3 regions of the Lysinibacillus sp. C5.1 genome follow, and region 2 is predicted to be linked to each of the others. Evidence: riboswitches for the same ligand, from Rfam matches in the RefSeq annotation. Region 2 holds a riboswitch; each other region holds the start of a gene.
The links. Region 2 has a riboswitch for thiamine pyrophosphate ahead of I5435_RS11345 (thiamine phosphate synthase). Riboswitches for the same ligand answer to the same signal wherever they lie in the genome.

Region 1 (4,387 bases), 1.1 Mb from region 2:
CTTCACGCAAGACGATAAAGGCTTTCACAATATTTCCTCTTACTTCATCAGGGCTTGCCACAACAGCAGCTTCTTTAACAGTAGGATGCTTCATTAAGGCATCTTCCACTTCAAATGGCCCAATTGTATAGCCTGACGAAATAATGACATCATCACCACGTCCCTCAAACCAAAAATAGCCATCTGCATCTTTATATGCTCGGTCACCGGTAATATACCAATCTCCACGGAATTGCATGCTAGTGCGTTCTGGGTCCTTGAAATACTTTTTAAACAGTGCTGGGGTTTGACGATGAACGGCAATATCTCCAACCACGCCATCAGCAACAGGATTTCCAAAATCATCAATAATTTCGACTGTATTGCCTGGTGTCGGTTTACCCATAGAGCCGACGCGAGCATCCATGCCAACCAGTGTCCCAACAAGCAATGTATTTTCTGTTTGGCCATAGCCATCACGCACTTGAATATGAAACGTTTTTGAAAACACTTTAACGACTTCACTATTTAACGGCTCCCCCGCTGATACAGCTTGACGGATGGCACTTAAATTATAGTCCTGTAGATTGTTAAGTGCGGCCATAAAGCGATATTCTGTTGGGGTACAACATAACACATTTACTTTAAATTTTTCTAGCAATGACAAGTAAGTCGAAGCATCAAATTTTCCTTTATAGACAAATGCCGTTGCTCCACTACCTAACGTTGCTAAAAACGGACTCCAAATCCATTTTTGCCAACCGGGTGCGGCAGTAGCCCAAACTATATCATTTTCTTGGACACCTAACCAATTCGGTGCTGTCGTACGTAAATGCGCATAACCCCAGCTATGTGTATGAACAGCTGCCTTAGGATTCCCTGTTGTCCCACTTGTATAAGCTAAAAAGGCATGATCTGTACTTTTTGTCGGTGTAGGGTTTGTATAATTTGTAGGATGTTCCTTCATTTTTTCAAGCAATGGTTGCCATGGTGCATGCGCGTGACCAATAACGAATTGCATAATTCCTTTTAAATTTGTTACGTCGTCAAATTGCTCAATATATGGCTCATAGGCGATAATACCTTTGGCATTGGCATGTGTAATACGATATTCAATATCCTTTGTACGTAACATTTCAGAGCTAGGGATGATAGTTAAACCCGCTTTCAGTGCCGCTATGTAAACAATATAAGCTTCGACAGATCTTGGAACCATCACTAATAGCACATCGCCCTTCGTTAAACCCTGCGAAGTAAATACATGGGCAGCCTGATTCGCCTTTTCCAGTAAATTTGCGTATGTAATATATTGAATTTCTTCGTTGTCATTATAAACTATTAATGCATTTTTAGATGGATCTTGAGCATACTTTTCAATTTCCTCCACAATGTTATACCATTCTGGTGCAATTAAATCCTGTCTTTTCATCATAACTTCCTCCTTAATACTAGGTTCATTATAAAACTCATTTTTTACGATTTTCAATGGAAGGACCCTATTTTAAAAAAGTCATGACAATTATCATGGTCTAGTATATGGCATCAGTCACTGCTTTCCAAATAATGATAAAATGCTATTGAATACTATGAAAAGGTATGTTACATTTTGGTCAACTAAAATTTTCATGATTGCAGGGGGACTCTTGTGAGTTGAGAAGGTAAAACCTGACCCTTTGAACCTGTTAGTTAATACTGACGTAGGGAGCAATACACATCTTATTATTGATGAAAAGCTCTTTTTACGTGTGCCTTGTGCCCGAATAAAAAAGAGCTTTTTTTGCATGCTTACGTCCACCAAAAGAGGAGGACTACAATGGTTTTTCAAACGATTCGTAAAAAACAACCGTTGATTCACTGCATAACCAATTATGTAGTGGCAAATTTTCAAGCAAATGGCTTACTAGCAATTGGTGCATCACCGGTAATGGCGGATGATCCGCAGGAAGTCGAAGAAATGGTATCCATCGCATCAGCGTTATTAGTCAATATCGGAACGCTTACTACACGAACAAAAGAGTCGATGTTACTTGCAGGAAAAAAAGCAAATGCCCTTGGTATACCAGTAATTTTGGACCCAGTAGCTGCTGGCGCTACAGCATACCGCAAACAAACGGTACTACAGTTATTAGATTCGATTCATTTTGCTGTTATCCGCTGTAATGTTGGCGAACTTGCCGCGATTGCTAATGTACAATGGCAACAAAAAGGTGTTGATAGTGGTACTGGTTCCATATCTGTTGAGGATAAAGCAAAAGAAATAGCAAAAAAATTTAATTGCATCGTGATTGTAACTGGTGAAAAAGATTTTATAACCGATGGGAACCTTGCGCAATGGATTGCTGGTGGTCATACTCGAATGACAGAAGTGACAGGTACTGGCTGTTTATTAAGCGCAATTTGTTGTGCTGCATATATGGCGGGCAATGAGCCTTTTTCTCAATTATGCGAAACATTAACGAGCTATAAAAAAATTGCTGAACATGCTCATTCGGCTGCTCAATATAATGGTGATTTTGCTGTAGCAGTCTTAAACGAATTGCATCGTTTATCGAAGGACGGTGATATTTGATGCACATTGTTACAACAATAGCGGGCTCTGATAGCGGTGGCGGTGCAGGTATCCAAGCAGATTTAAAAACATTTCAAGAATTAGATGTATTCGGAACGTCCGTAATTACAGCTTTAACTGCCCAAAACACACAAGGTGTCATGGATGTGCTACCCATTGAACAAGCCTTTATAAATAAACAATTTCATGCTCTCTTAGAGGATTTTCCAATTAGCGCCATTAAGACTGGCATGCTTTTTTCCTCTGATATTATTCGTACAATTGCGCTAGCTATGACGAATTTAACCATCCCTCTTATTGTTGATCCTGTCATGATTGCAAAGGGCGGTGAAACTTTATTACAACAAGAAGCTGTGGAGGCATTAAGAAACAATTTATTACCACTTGCCACGATTGTAACGCCAAATATTCCAGAAGCTGAAATATTAGCTGCAAGAAAAATCGAAACCGTGTCTGACATTCGACTTGCGGCGCATTCGTTACTACAGCTAGGTGTTCAATGCGTGATTATCAAAGGTGGCCATCTAGCGAACAAAGATTTTGCTGTAGATTATGTATTTTTTAAAAATGGCAAATCATTCTCAATGCAATCTAATCGAATTGCGACCAAAAATACACACGGTACAGGGTGTACATTTTCTGCCGCATTAACAGCTTTTATTGGCCGTCAAATGCCGATAGAGCAAGCCATTATTGAGGCTAAGAAATTCATTCAACTAGCAATTACTCATAACTTATCGATTGGTCATGGTAATGGACCAACAAATCATTTTGCTTACCAAAAATTTAAAGAAAGTTGCGAGGTGACCATAGGTGAAACGCAGTGATTTGCAGCTCTATTTTATAATGGGTACAGCGAATGCAAAAATCAAACAACCATTAGCAATACTAGAAGAAGCATTGCAAGCTGGTATTACGATGTTCCAATTTCGAGAAAAAGGAACAGATGCACTAACTGATGAACATTATGAACATTTTGCCCGTCAATGCCAAAAACGATGTCATCACTACAATGTTCCATTTATCGTAAATGATGATATTGAGCTTGCCTTAAAGCTCAAGGCAGACGGTATTCATATTGGACAAGATGATTGTCCCATCTCGCTAGTAAGAGAAAAAATTGGTGAGGAAATAATACTTGGTGTTTCGGTTCATACAGCGGATGAATTACAGATCGCTATAGAAAATGGTGCAGATTATGTAGGGATTGGTCCCATTTTTGCCACCACTTCTAAAAACGATGCCAAAGCGCCAAGTGGTACTGAATTTTTACAACAAGCACGCCGTCATTATCCCGAGTTGCCGATTGTAGCAATTGGTGGCATTAACTGTCAGAATGCAGAAACTGTATTAAAAGCTGGTGCAGACGGTGTAGCAGTTATTTCCGCAATTTGTGAAAGTCATAATATTCACCAAACCGTTGAGACCTTTAAATCGTATTGATTGAATAATTCGAGTTACGCTAGTCATAAAAAAAGTAAAAATAAACAAACTAAAACCAGTGCCTTTTACGGTCACTGGTTTTAAGTTCAATAAATGCTTTTTTGCAATTATTGTTTTGGCATACCTTTTAATTGAGATTCTGCCATTTGTACAAGACGTTTAGTGATTTCACCACCAACGGAACCGTTAGCACGAGCTGATGCGTCAGCTCCTAATTGAACACCAAATTCTTGTGCAATTTCGTATTTCATTTGATCAAGCGCTTGTTGTACACCAGGTACTGCAAGCTTGTTTGAACTGTTGTTGTTTGTCATGTCTCTCACCTCCTTGTGAATATAGAATGTGCGATATTCGATTTTTAATACGAAATTTTTAAAGGTAAAATGTAACTCTAAA
Region 2 (4,387 bases):
TAGTTGTTGGCGTTGTAAATTTGACCAATCTACATAATCTCGGTCCACTATGGATAACTTACCTATTCCAGCACGTACAAGTATTTCGGCATTGCTACTACCTAATGCTCCTGCTCCAACAATAAGTACGTGTTTTTGTTGAATTTTTTTTTGGCCAACTTGTCCTATAAATGAAAATAGTTCCTGTCTTGAATAGCGATTAATCAATAATACTCATCCCCTGTGAAGGACTACTAGCTTGAGCCCGCTCTTTTTTCTCTATACTTCCTGCTTCAAAACCTAGTCTACCTGCATGAATTGCTAGTTTCATAGCTTCTGCCATCTGCACTGGATTCTTCGCACCAGAAACTGCTGAATTTAGCAAGACTGCATCCGCACCTAGTTCAAGAGCAAGTGCTGCATCAGACGGAGTACCTATCCCTGCGTCTACAATAACAGGTACTGTCGCTTGTTCAATGATAACTTGTAAATTATATGGATTTAAAATTCCTTGTCCTGAACCAATTGGCGACGCACCTGGCATAATGGCATGAACCCCCAGTTCTTGTAATTTCCGAGTAAGAACGACATCATCTGAAGTATACGGTAGTACAATAAACCCTTTTGCTAAAAGCATTTCACATGCACGATATGTTTCTAATGGATCAGGCAATAATGTATCATCACACCCGATTATTTCAACTTTCACCATATCGCATAACCCAGATGCTTTTGCTAGTTTAGCAATACGTACTGCTTCCTCAGCTGTTTTCGCACCAGCAGTATTTGGTAATAATCGATAGTTTGATAAATCTATTTTATCTAGCAAATTAGGCTGGGATGGTTCAAAAATATTCATACGACGCACAGCAAATGTTAAAATTTCAGCTTCTGATGCTTCTATTGCTCCTTTTTGAATATCAAAATCTGAAAATTTCCCTGTTCCTAGTAATAATCTTGAAGTAAATGTATATGGTCCAATTTGATACATGTTAACCCCCTCCGACAAATGTAACAATCTCAATAGAATCAGTAGACTTAACCACTGTCGAATAATTTTCTTTTTTCAAAATTACGCCGTTTTGTTCGACAACAACTATTTTTTCCTGAAGCCCTAAGTGAATCAATAAGCTCTCAATTGTTTTCACATGGTCTGGAACTTCCATCTTATTTCCATTAATAATCATAGTGTTTCACCATTAATTCTGACATATATTCTCCTACGAATGGGCTTAGCAATATGCTATAACGATAATGTCCTGTTGATACAAATTGCCCTTGAATTGTCGAATGTACTTCCATATAACGTCTGCCTCCATTTCGTAATCCTGCCCATGTTCGGTCCCAACTCGCATCTTGTAGGGCTGAAACAATAGAAAATGCCTTTTGTAATATGTCTACAATACTCATTGCTTTAACATTTCTTGATATAAATTTGGCTCTATCGTTGCACCAGTGACGTATTTACTATAACGTTTTGATACAATATAAAATCGTTTTAAAAATATAGGAGCATTAAGTAATGGGCGATTACTTTTTAAGGAAATCACTTCCATTTGGTTCAAAATTTCTTAATTCTTCTGAAAAAAGCAACAATGCTGCTTCTCCAGCTGATACTTGCCAAAAGCGAATTTGTTGAATACGTTCAAATTCTTCTTCTTAATTTGCAATCCTGTATATTCCTTTCACTTCGTACCCTATATCAATACCTGTTTTTGCACGGATTTTTTCGGCTACTTTTGGAAATAATGTTCGACTTTTTCTTACCATTTCATACAAAGGATCGTCATCCCATTGTGCTGAACCCCTAGTAATCCAGCAGCTACATGTGAAGCACCCTCTGCAATTACCTTTTTCTCAAGAATTGCTACGTGAAAACGCGTTCAGCAAGTCAATGTGCGATTGTACTACCGATGATGATCATACTATCGAAACTTTTCGTCTTCCCACTCCTTAAGTTGAAGAGCATATTCTTTTACCTTTTCAATAGGGTCATTTGCCTGCCAAATTCCTGACATCACTGCAATTCCTGAAACTCCTGACGCACATACTTCTTTTGTATTTTGCGGAGTGATTCCACCGATAGCAATCACAGGAATAGATACATTGCTTACAAGCTGTTGTAATAATTTTGTTCCACGACAAGCGATTCCTTTCTTACTTTCTGTATCAAAAATATGTCCATAGAGTAACCAATTGGCCTTTGTATTTGTAGCCTCTTCAAGAGAGTGAATAGATGCACCAATTTTAAGATTTGAGAACTTCTCACTTGCGATAGCTACAGGAATACTACGATAACCTATTTGCACATGAGAAACATCCGCAGCAAGTGCAACATCGATTCGATCATTAATCACAATCTTTTGTAATGGAAAGCCTGCATATTTTAATTTTCTTATACAATCAAAGAGTTCAGAAGCAGTGCAACTTGGCTCACGAATATGCAAATAGCTTATATAGGGTTCAAACTTAGTTACAAAATGGACCACTTCATGTAGTGAATGCTGGCCATCTGTAATGATATGGAGCGCTATTTTTTTATTCATTTCTTAAATCATCCTATTCTTTCATATCTAAAATAGAAATTAAGTTGTTGTTCACTTCCTTTCATTATAATTCCATACAAAAAGCCACCCCTCAAGCATAGAGAAGTGGCTATAAATCTTGTACATTGAAGTACAAAAAGTAAGCCACTTCCCTTCGCTAGTATGATCTAGATCAGGTTCAAAGAGTTGAGTTTCCTCTCTCAGCACATCCGTGCACCCCTAGTGGTCTTTTCAATATTCAATTAAAATGTTATAGCAAATAAAGTGCAACTTCCATCAAGCGGGACTTCTTCATCCCCACTTGATGGTTAGTCGAACCAATCGGCTTTTACAGGCAGTTATCCCCCATCTTTCTTCTTCGCTTCTCTCAATCTTTAGATGAGGGTTATACAGCCCATTAATGAAAGATAAAAAAGCCCTTGCTTCCACAATAAGGAAACAAGGACTTGTATAATAGACAATATCCTATCTGCTTCCCTACGCCAGCATAATCTAGATCAGGTAAAAGGATCATGAGCTTACGGCTCTACTCTCAGCTGGCAACACCAGCTCTCCTAGCAATTATTGTATTAAATTACAAATTAAAGTATAGCACTACCGATTTAATTGTTCAATAATGTATTATTAGAATAAAATCAAATCTTTATAGTACAAAAGCTGAACTCATTAAAACACAGAGTTCAGCTTTAAATTCATAGAAATCTATTTTTAAGAAAAGATGTAAGTTTAATTATGGATTTAGTTGCAACAGTGCGCTATGCAAATCATGTCATTGTTTAGCTACTTCTTCCGCTTCTAAATTTGTTATTAGTCCTGCATGGTTATATGAGATTTTTATAAAAAAGTTTGAACATTTTCAAGCTATGTTGTTCAACAATCGTGCCATTTTGGGATATTTGAAAATTGATTAACCTTCAACAAGCCCATAGTATTTATAAAGCTTACCTTCTGATTCAACGAGTAAAATTGGTCCTCCAATTTCTTCTTTTTCTTTAACCGAAAAGATTTTTGCACCAACAGGTAATTTGTTCGACATTTCGTCTTCAAAGTTGGTATCTGTATCGTTTTTTGTTTTTATTTGTCCTACCTGCTCGTCTTTTGTTAAAGTTAGTTCTTCAACCCAATCAATTCCAGTTTTATAAATCACTCCATTGAATTGAAATATATCGGCTTCAGGATCTAATTTTAAAATCTCTCCCGCACTAGAATTTTCAGTTGTATAAACTTCTACTTTGGCTTTATCCGCTGAATTAGAACATCCAACAGCAGTTAATAAAACGAAAATAACCAAACCCCAGAGTAATCTTGACACTTTCACATTATCCCTCCTTAGATTTTTAGACGGATAAAGGTTAATTAAGTTACCTATTTATTCCGTTAACTGGTCTGTTTGTTAAACAAAAAAACCCGGCCGATCAACACAAGATTTTAATCAAACTTTATTATAAATGATTCATAAATGCATTAACTATAAGGATTGTTCCTACCCTTGTTAATGCTTTTTTCAGTTGTTATGTAAACGATTATTACGAGTTTTGGAACAGAGGTTGATAGACAGGATTGTTCTTGTTCCGCAATCGGGCCATTTTCTTGAGTAACAAAATTTAAAGAAAATCGTTATGGAGCTAAGAAATTGTGCAGATTTACACTTTAAATAAAGGAGCAGGTTAGTTTAATAAGTTGTTTGTTTTATAATTAAATAAGAAAGATAGATAATCAATAAAAGAAGTAATTCAATTTAATATTAGTTTCGATGAACCGCAGCGTAAGATAAGAAAAAGCCATTCCCTCCACAATCGGAGAGAATGACTTGCTTTCATAAGTCGTAAAACTATTGTTACAATTTTGCCCAACGTTCCTCT
Region 3 (4,387 bases), 130 kb from region 2:
ATGGTGCGAATGAGTCAAGATTGGAAAGCGCGCCATATGCTGATTGAAATGCACGGAAATAATGGTTCTGTTGATGGAGATCCACCTGCTGCGATGCGTTATACAGAAGCAAGATTGTCAGCAATTGCAGCTGAAATGTTACGTGATATCGGTAAAAAGACAGTGGAGTTTGTACCGAATTTTGATGATCAGGATATGGAGCCAACAGTATTGCCTGCTCGCTTCCCGAATTTGCTTGTCAACGGGTCGACAGGAATATCTGCTGGTTATGCCACAGATATTCCCCCACATGCACTTGATGAGGTGTTAGATGCCGTTTTAATGCGTTTAGATCAACCGAATTCGACTGTCGATGAGCTAATGACGGTGATTAAAGGCCCTGACTTCCCAACAGGAGGGATTATTCAAGGTGTCGATGGTATTAAAAAGGCATATGAAACTGGACGCGGTAAAATTATTGTTCGAGCTCAAGCAGCCATTGAACCATTAAAAGGTGGGAAAGAGCAAATCGTTATTACAGAGTTACCTTATGATGTGAATAAGGCAAATCTTGTAAAGAAAATTGATGAACAACGCGTCGATAAACGCCTGGAAGGCATTGCAGAAATTCGAGATGAATCAGACCGTACTGGTTTACGCGTCGTGATTGAGTTAAAAAAAGACGTGCCAGCACAGGGCATTTTAAATTACTTATTTAAAACTACTGATTTGCAAGTAGCCTATAACTTTAATATGATTGCGATCCATAATCGTCGTCCAACGATGATGACATTGCCACTGCTACTTGATGCGTACATAGCCCATCAAAAAGAAGTGGTGACAAACCGCTCCATTTATGATTTACAAAAGGCAAAAGACCGTTCTCATATTGTTGATGGCTTGATTAAAGCACTGTCGATTTTAGATGAAGTAATTGCAACAATTCGTTCATCGAATGATAAGCGCGACGCAAAAACAAATTTACAGGTGAAATTTGACTTTACTGAAGTGCAATCGGAGGCGATTGTGAGCTTACAATTATACCGTTTAACGAATACGGATATTACAGAGCTACGTCGTGAACAAGATGAGTTAAATGCACTGATTGCGAAACTAGAAGGTATTTTGCATAGCGGGGCGAAACTTGTACGTGTCATTAAACAAGAATTACTCGACATTAAAAAACGTTTTTCTGAACCACGCCGTTCGAAAATCGAACAAGAGATTGAAGAAATTAAAATTACGTTAGACGTGCTTGTTCCAAGTGAGGATGTTGTGGTCACAGTGACGAAGGATGGCTATATTAAGCGTACATCCACACGTTCGCATGCAGCATCTAATGGACAAGATTTTGCCATGAAAGACTCCGATTATTTACTGTATGAGGCAACGTTAAATACCCAGCATCATCTGTTGTTGTTCACAAATCGTGGGAATTATATTTATCAGCCTGTACATGAATTGCCGGATATTCGTTGGAAAGATCTTGGTCAGCATATCTCAAGTATTGTGCCAACAGGGGAAGATGAAACAATTATTGCAGTCTATGGTTTTGATTCCTTTGACCAGCCAAACACCTATATTTTAACCGCTACAAAGGAAGGGCAAATTAAGCGCTCGCCACTGCCAGATTATGCAGTAACTCGTTATTCGAAGCCTATTAAGACGATGAATGTCAAATCAGGCGATGAAATGATCATGGCCGATATTGTTTCAGACGAGGCAGAGCTGTTATTGATTACTGATACAGCCTACGCTATCCGCTTCCCAATTGAAGAACTTCCTGTCACAGGTGTTAAAACGGGTGGCGTGAAAGGTATCACGTTAAAAGATGGGGAAGTACTTGTTGGTGTAACAATATTAAAGCCGTCTGATACAGAGTATGTCGTGATTGTTACCCAACGAGGTGCTGTGAAGAAGATGAATGTCGCTGAAGTCGATATGGCAAGTAGAGCAAAACGTGGTTTAAAAGTGTTAACCGAATTAAAAGCCAATCCACATCGTATAGTTGCGGTAGTAAAAGCAAGTGATAAGGAGCAAGTCATTGTTGAAACAGAAAAAGGCGTAAAAGAAATCATTGATGTCAAAGGTTTAACGCGCGCAGATCGCCATTCGAATGGCTCCTTTAAAATAGATATCGCTACAGACGGTACCATTTCTCATGTAATGAAAATGAAAAAAGAAGAGGAATAATTTATTATGCCCATGTTCTTATACAGAACTGGGCTTTTTTCATCTAGCAAAATGCTTTGGAAAACGAATTACTAATTAGAAAGAAGTTTGCTCGCTTATGATAGGCATCGACAGCAAGGCTGATTTTAAAGGTTTAAAAATACGAGCTTGTCATTTGAAGATAGATAGGGGTATAATAATCAACGAAAAGTTCATAAGTTAAGAATGTAGGGGGGCTGGAAGTTGCCAGCTGAGATTGCGTCCGTTCAGATGCTGACCCTTTGAACCTGATTTGGCTCGTACCAGCGTAGGGAACATCTATTCAAAAATATTCGTACACTATTTTTTGATACCGTTTGCAAACGCCTGGGATAATTCCTAGGCGTTTTTTGTTTAAGGATGAAGAATTCCCTTAAGCAGTTAGAAAACAATGAGCATCGTCTGCAAACGGATTAAAAACAGCATACGCTTTTCTTCTGGTGAAACATTCAATCATGAACACTTTCAAATTACTTGCTAGGAGGATATAGCATGAAAAAATGGTTAATCATTATGGTTGCTGCACTAATTACATTAGTTGGATGTAGCGCAAAAGAAGACAAAAAAGAGGAAGCCAGTTCAGAAAAAAAAATATCAGTTGTACTGGACTGGACACCTAATACGAATCATACGGGACTTTATGTGGCGCAAAAGCTTGGCTATTTTAAAGAGCAAGGCTTAGACGTAGAGATTATTTTACCAGGTGATGCAGGTGCTGATCAGCTTGTGGCGTCTGGGAAATCAGAGTTTGGCGTAAGCATCCAAGAAGGCATTACGCAAGCTCGTGTACAAGGTGTACCACTTGTATCGATTGCTGCAATTATTCAACATAATACTTCAGGTTTTGCATCACTTGCTTCAAAAGGCATTACATCACCAAAAGATTACGAAGGAAAAACCTATGGTGGCTGGGGTGCTCCAGTGGAACAAGCTGTTTTACAGTCACTGATGCAAACAGAAAATGCTGATATAAACAAATTAGATATCGTCAATGCGGGAGATATCGACTTTTTCACAATGATGCAAAAGGATATTGATTTTGCGTGGATTTATTATGCTTGGACAGGTATTGAGGCAGAACTTCGTGGGGAAAAGTTAAATATGCAGTATTTAACCGACTATAGTGAGCAGCTTGATTATTACACACCTGTATTGGCAACGAATGAAAAAATGATAAAGGATAATCCTGATGTCGTAAAGGCATTTGTCGCAGCTACTGCTAAAGGCTATGAATATGCGATAGCGCATCCGAGTGAAGCGGCTGATATTTTACTTGAAGCGGTACCTGATTTGGATAAAGAGCTTGTGCATAAAAGTCAGGAATGGTTAGCGGGTAAATATCAAGATGATGCGGCGCAATGGGGAGAACAAAAGTTAGCAGTTTGGGAAAACTATGCGGACTGGATGACACAGAATAACGTTTTAGAAGGCGACTTTAATGCACAACAAGCATTTACAAACGACTTCTTACCAAAGAAAGGAGCAAAATAAATGGCGAATTCATTAATTAGTGTACAAATCATACCTAAAACAGAAAAATATGAGGATGTGATCCCATTTGTAGATGCGGCAATAGCTGTAATCGATGCTTCCGGTGTGCACTATGAGGTGCATCCACTGGAAACAACAATGGAGGGTGAATTATCCACTTTGTTACAAATTATTGAAGAGATGAATAAAAAGATGATTGACTTAGGCGCTATCAATGTTATTACACAAGTGAAAATTTTATATCAGCCAGCTGGTATTACAATGGGAACATTAACGGAGAAATATCGAGGGTGAAACAGGTAATGCTGAAAGGAAGGTCGATTATTTTTATCGCCTTCCTCTTATTCATATGGGAACTTATTATACGTGTAGCTGATATCCCGCATTGGCTATTGCCAGCGCCAAGTGCCATTATGATTGAAGGTATTGAATCGTATTCAACGTTTATTCCCCATGTTTGGGCCACGATTCAGCTAGCATTATTAGGGCTTGCTATTGGTGTGATGTGTGGCTTAAGCGTTGCGGTATTTTTACATCGCTCATCAACCATTAGAGCGTTTGTTTATCCGATTCTTATTGTGTCTCAAAATGTGCCAGTGCTCGTTTTAGCGCCATTATTAATTATTTGGTTTGGCTTTGGCCTGTTACCCAAGCTGATTATTATTTGTCTCGTTTGCTTCTTTCCAATCGTTATCGCGGCGATGGA

Region 1: it holds a riboswitch for thiamine pyrophosphate, as region 2 does, so the genes downstream of both, thiM (hydroxyethylthiazole kinase) here and I5435_RS11345 (thiamine phosphate synthase) in region 2, are expected to answer to the same signal.
Region 3: it holds a riboswitch for thiamine pyrophosphate, as region 2 does, so the genes downstream of both, I5435_RS11950 (ABC transporter substrate-binding protein) here and I5435_RS11345 (thiamine phosphate synthase) in region 2, are expected to answer to the same signal.

The regions. Positions count from the first base shown of each region.
Region 1 is NZ_CP066226.1:3,454,170-3,458,556, forward strand. It holds gene mbcS (acyl-CoA synthetase MbcS) at 1-1,408, opposite strand, end outside; TPP riboswitch at 1,603-1,700, shown strand; gene thiM (hydroxyethylthiazole kinase) at 1,793-2,548, shown strand; gene thiD (bifunctional hydroxymethylpyrimidine kinase/phosphomethylpyrimidine kinase) at 2,548-3,375, shown strand; gene thiE (thiamine phosphate synthase) at 3,362-3,991, shown strand; gene I5435_RS16905 (alpha/beta-type small acid-soluble spore protein) at 4,099-4,305, opposite strand.
Region 2 is NZ_CP066226.1:2,342,407-2,346,793, reverse strand. It holds gene I5435_RS11365 (MoeB/ThiF family adenylyltransferase) at 1-207, opposite strand, end outside; gene I5435_RS11360 (thiazole synthase) at 200-970, opposite strand; gene thiS (sulfur carrier protein ThiS) at 972-1,166, opposite strand; partial or broken gene I5435_RS11350 (FAD-dependent oxidoreductase) at 1,156-1,948, opposite strand; gene I5435_RS11345 (thiamine phosphate synthase) at 1,905-2,525, opposite strand; TPP riboswitch at 2,658-2,756, opposite strand; TPP riboswitch at 2,983-3,091, opposite strand; gene I5435_RS11340 (hypothetical protein) at 3,433-3,843, opposite strand; gene I5435_RS11335 (HEAT repeat domain-containing protein) at 4,363-4,387, opposite strand, start outside.
Region 3 is NZ_CP066226.1:2,475,606-2,479,992, reverse strand. It holds gene parC (DNA topoisomerase IV subunit A) at 1-2,172, shown strand, start outside; TPP riboswitch at 2,371-2,482, shown strand; gene I5435_RS11950 (ABC transporter substrate-binding protein) at 2,683-3,681, shown strand; gene I5435_RS11945 (thiamine-binding protein) at 3,682-3,975, shown strand; gene I5435_RS11940 (ABC transporter permease) at 3,984-4,387, shown strand, end outside.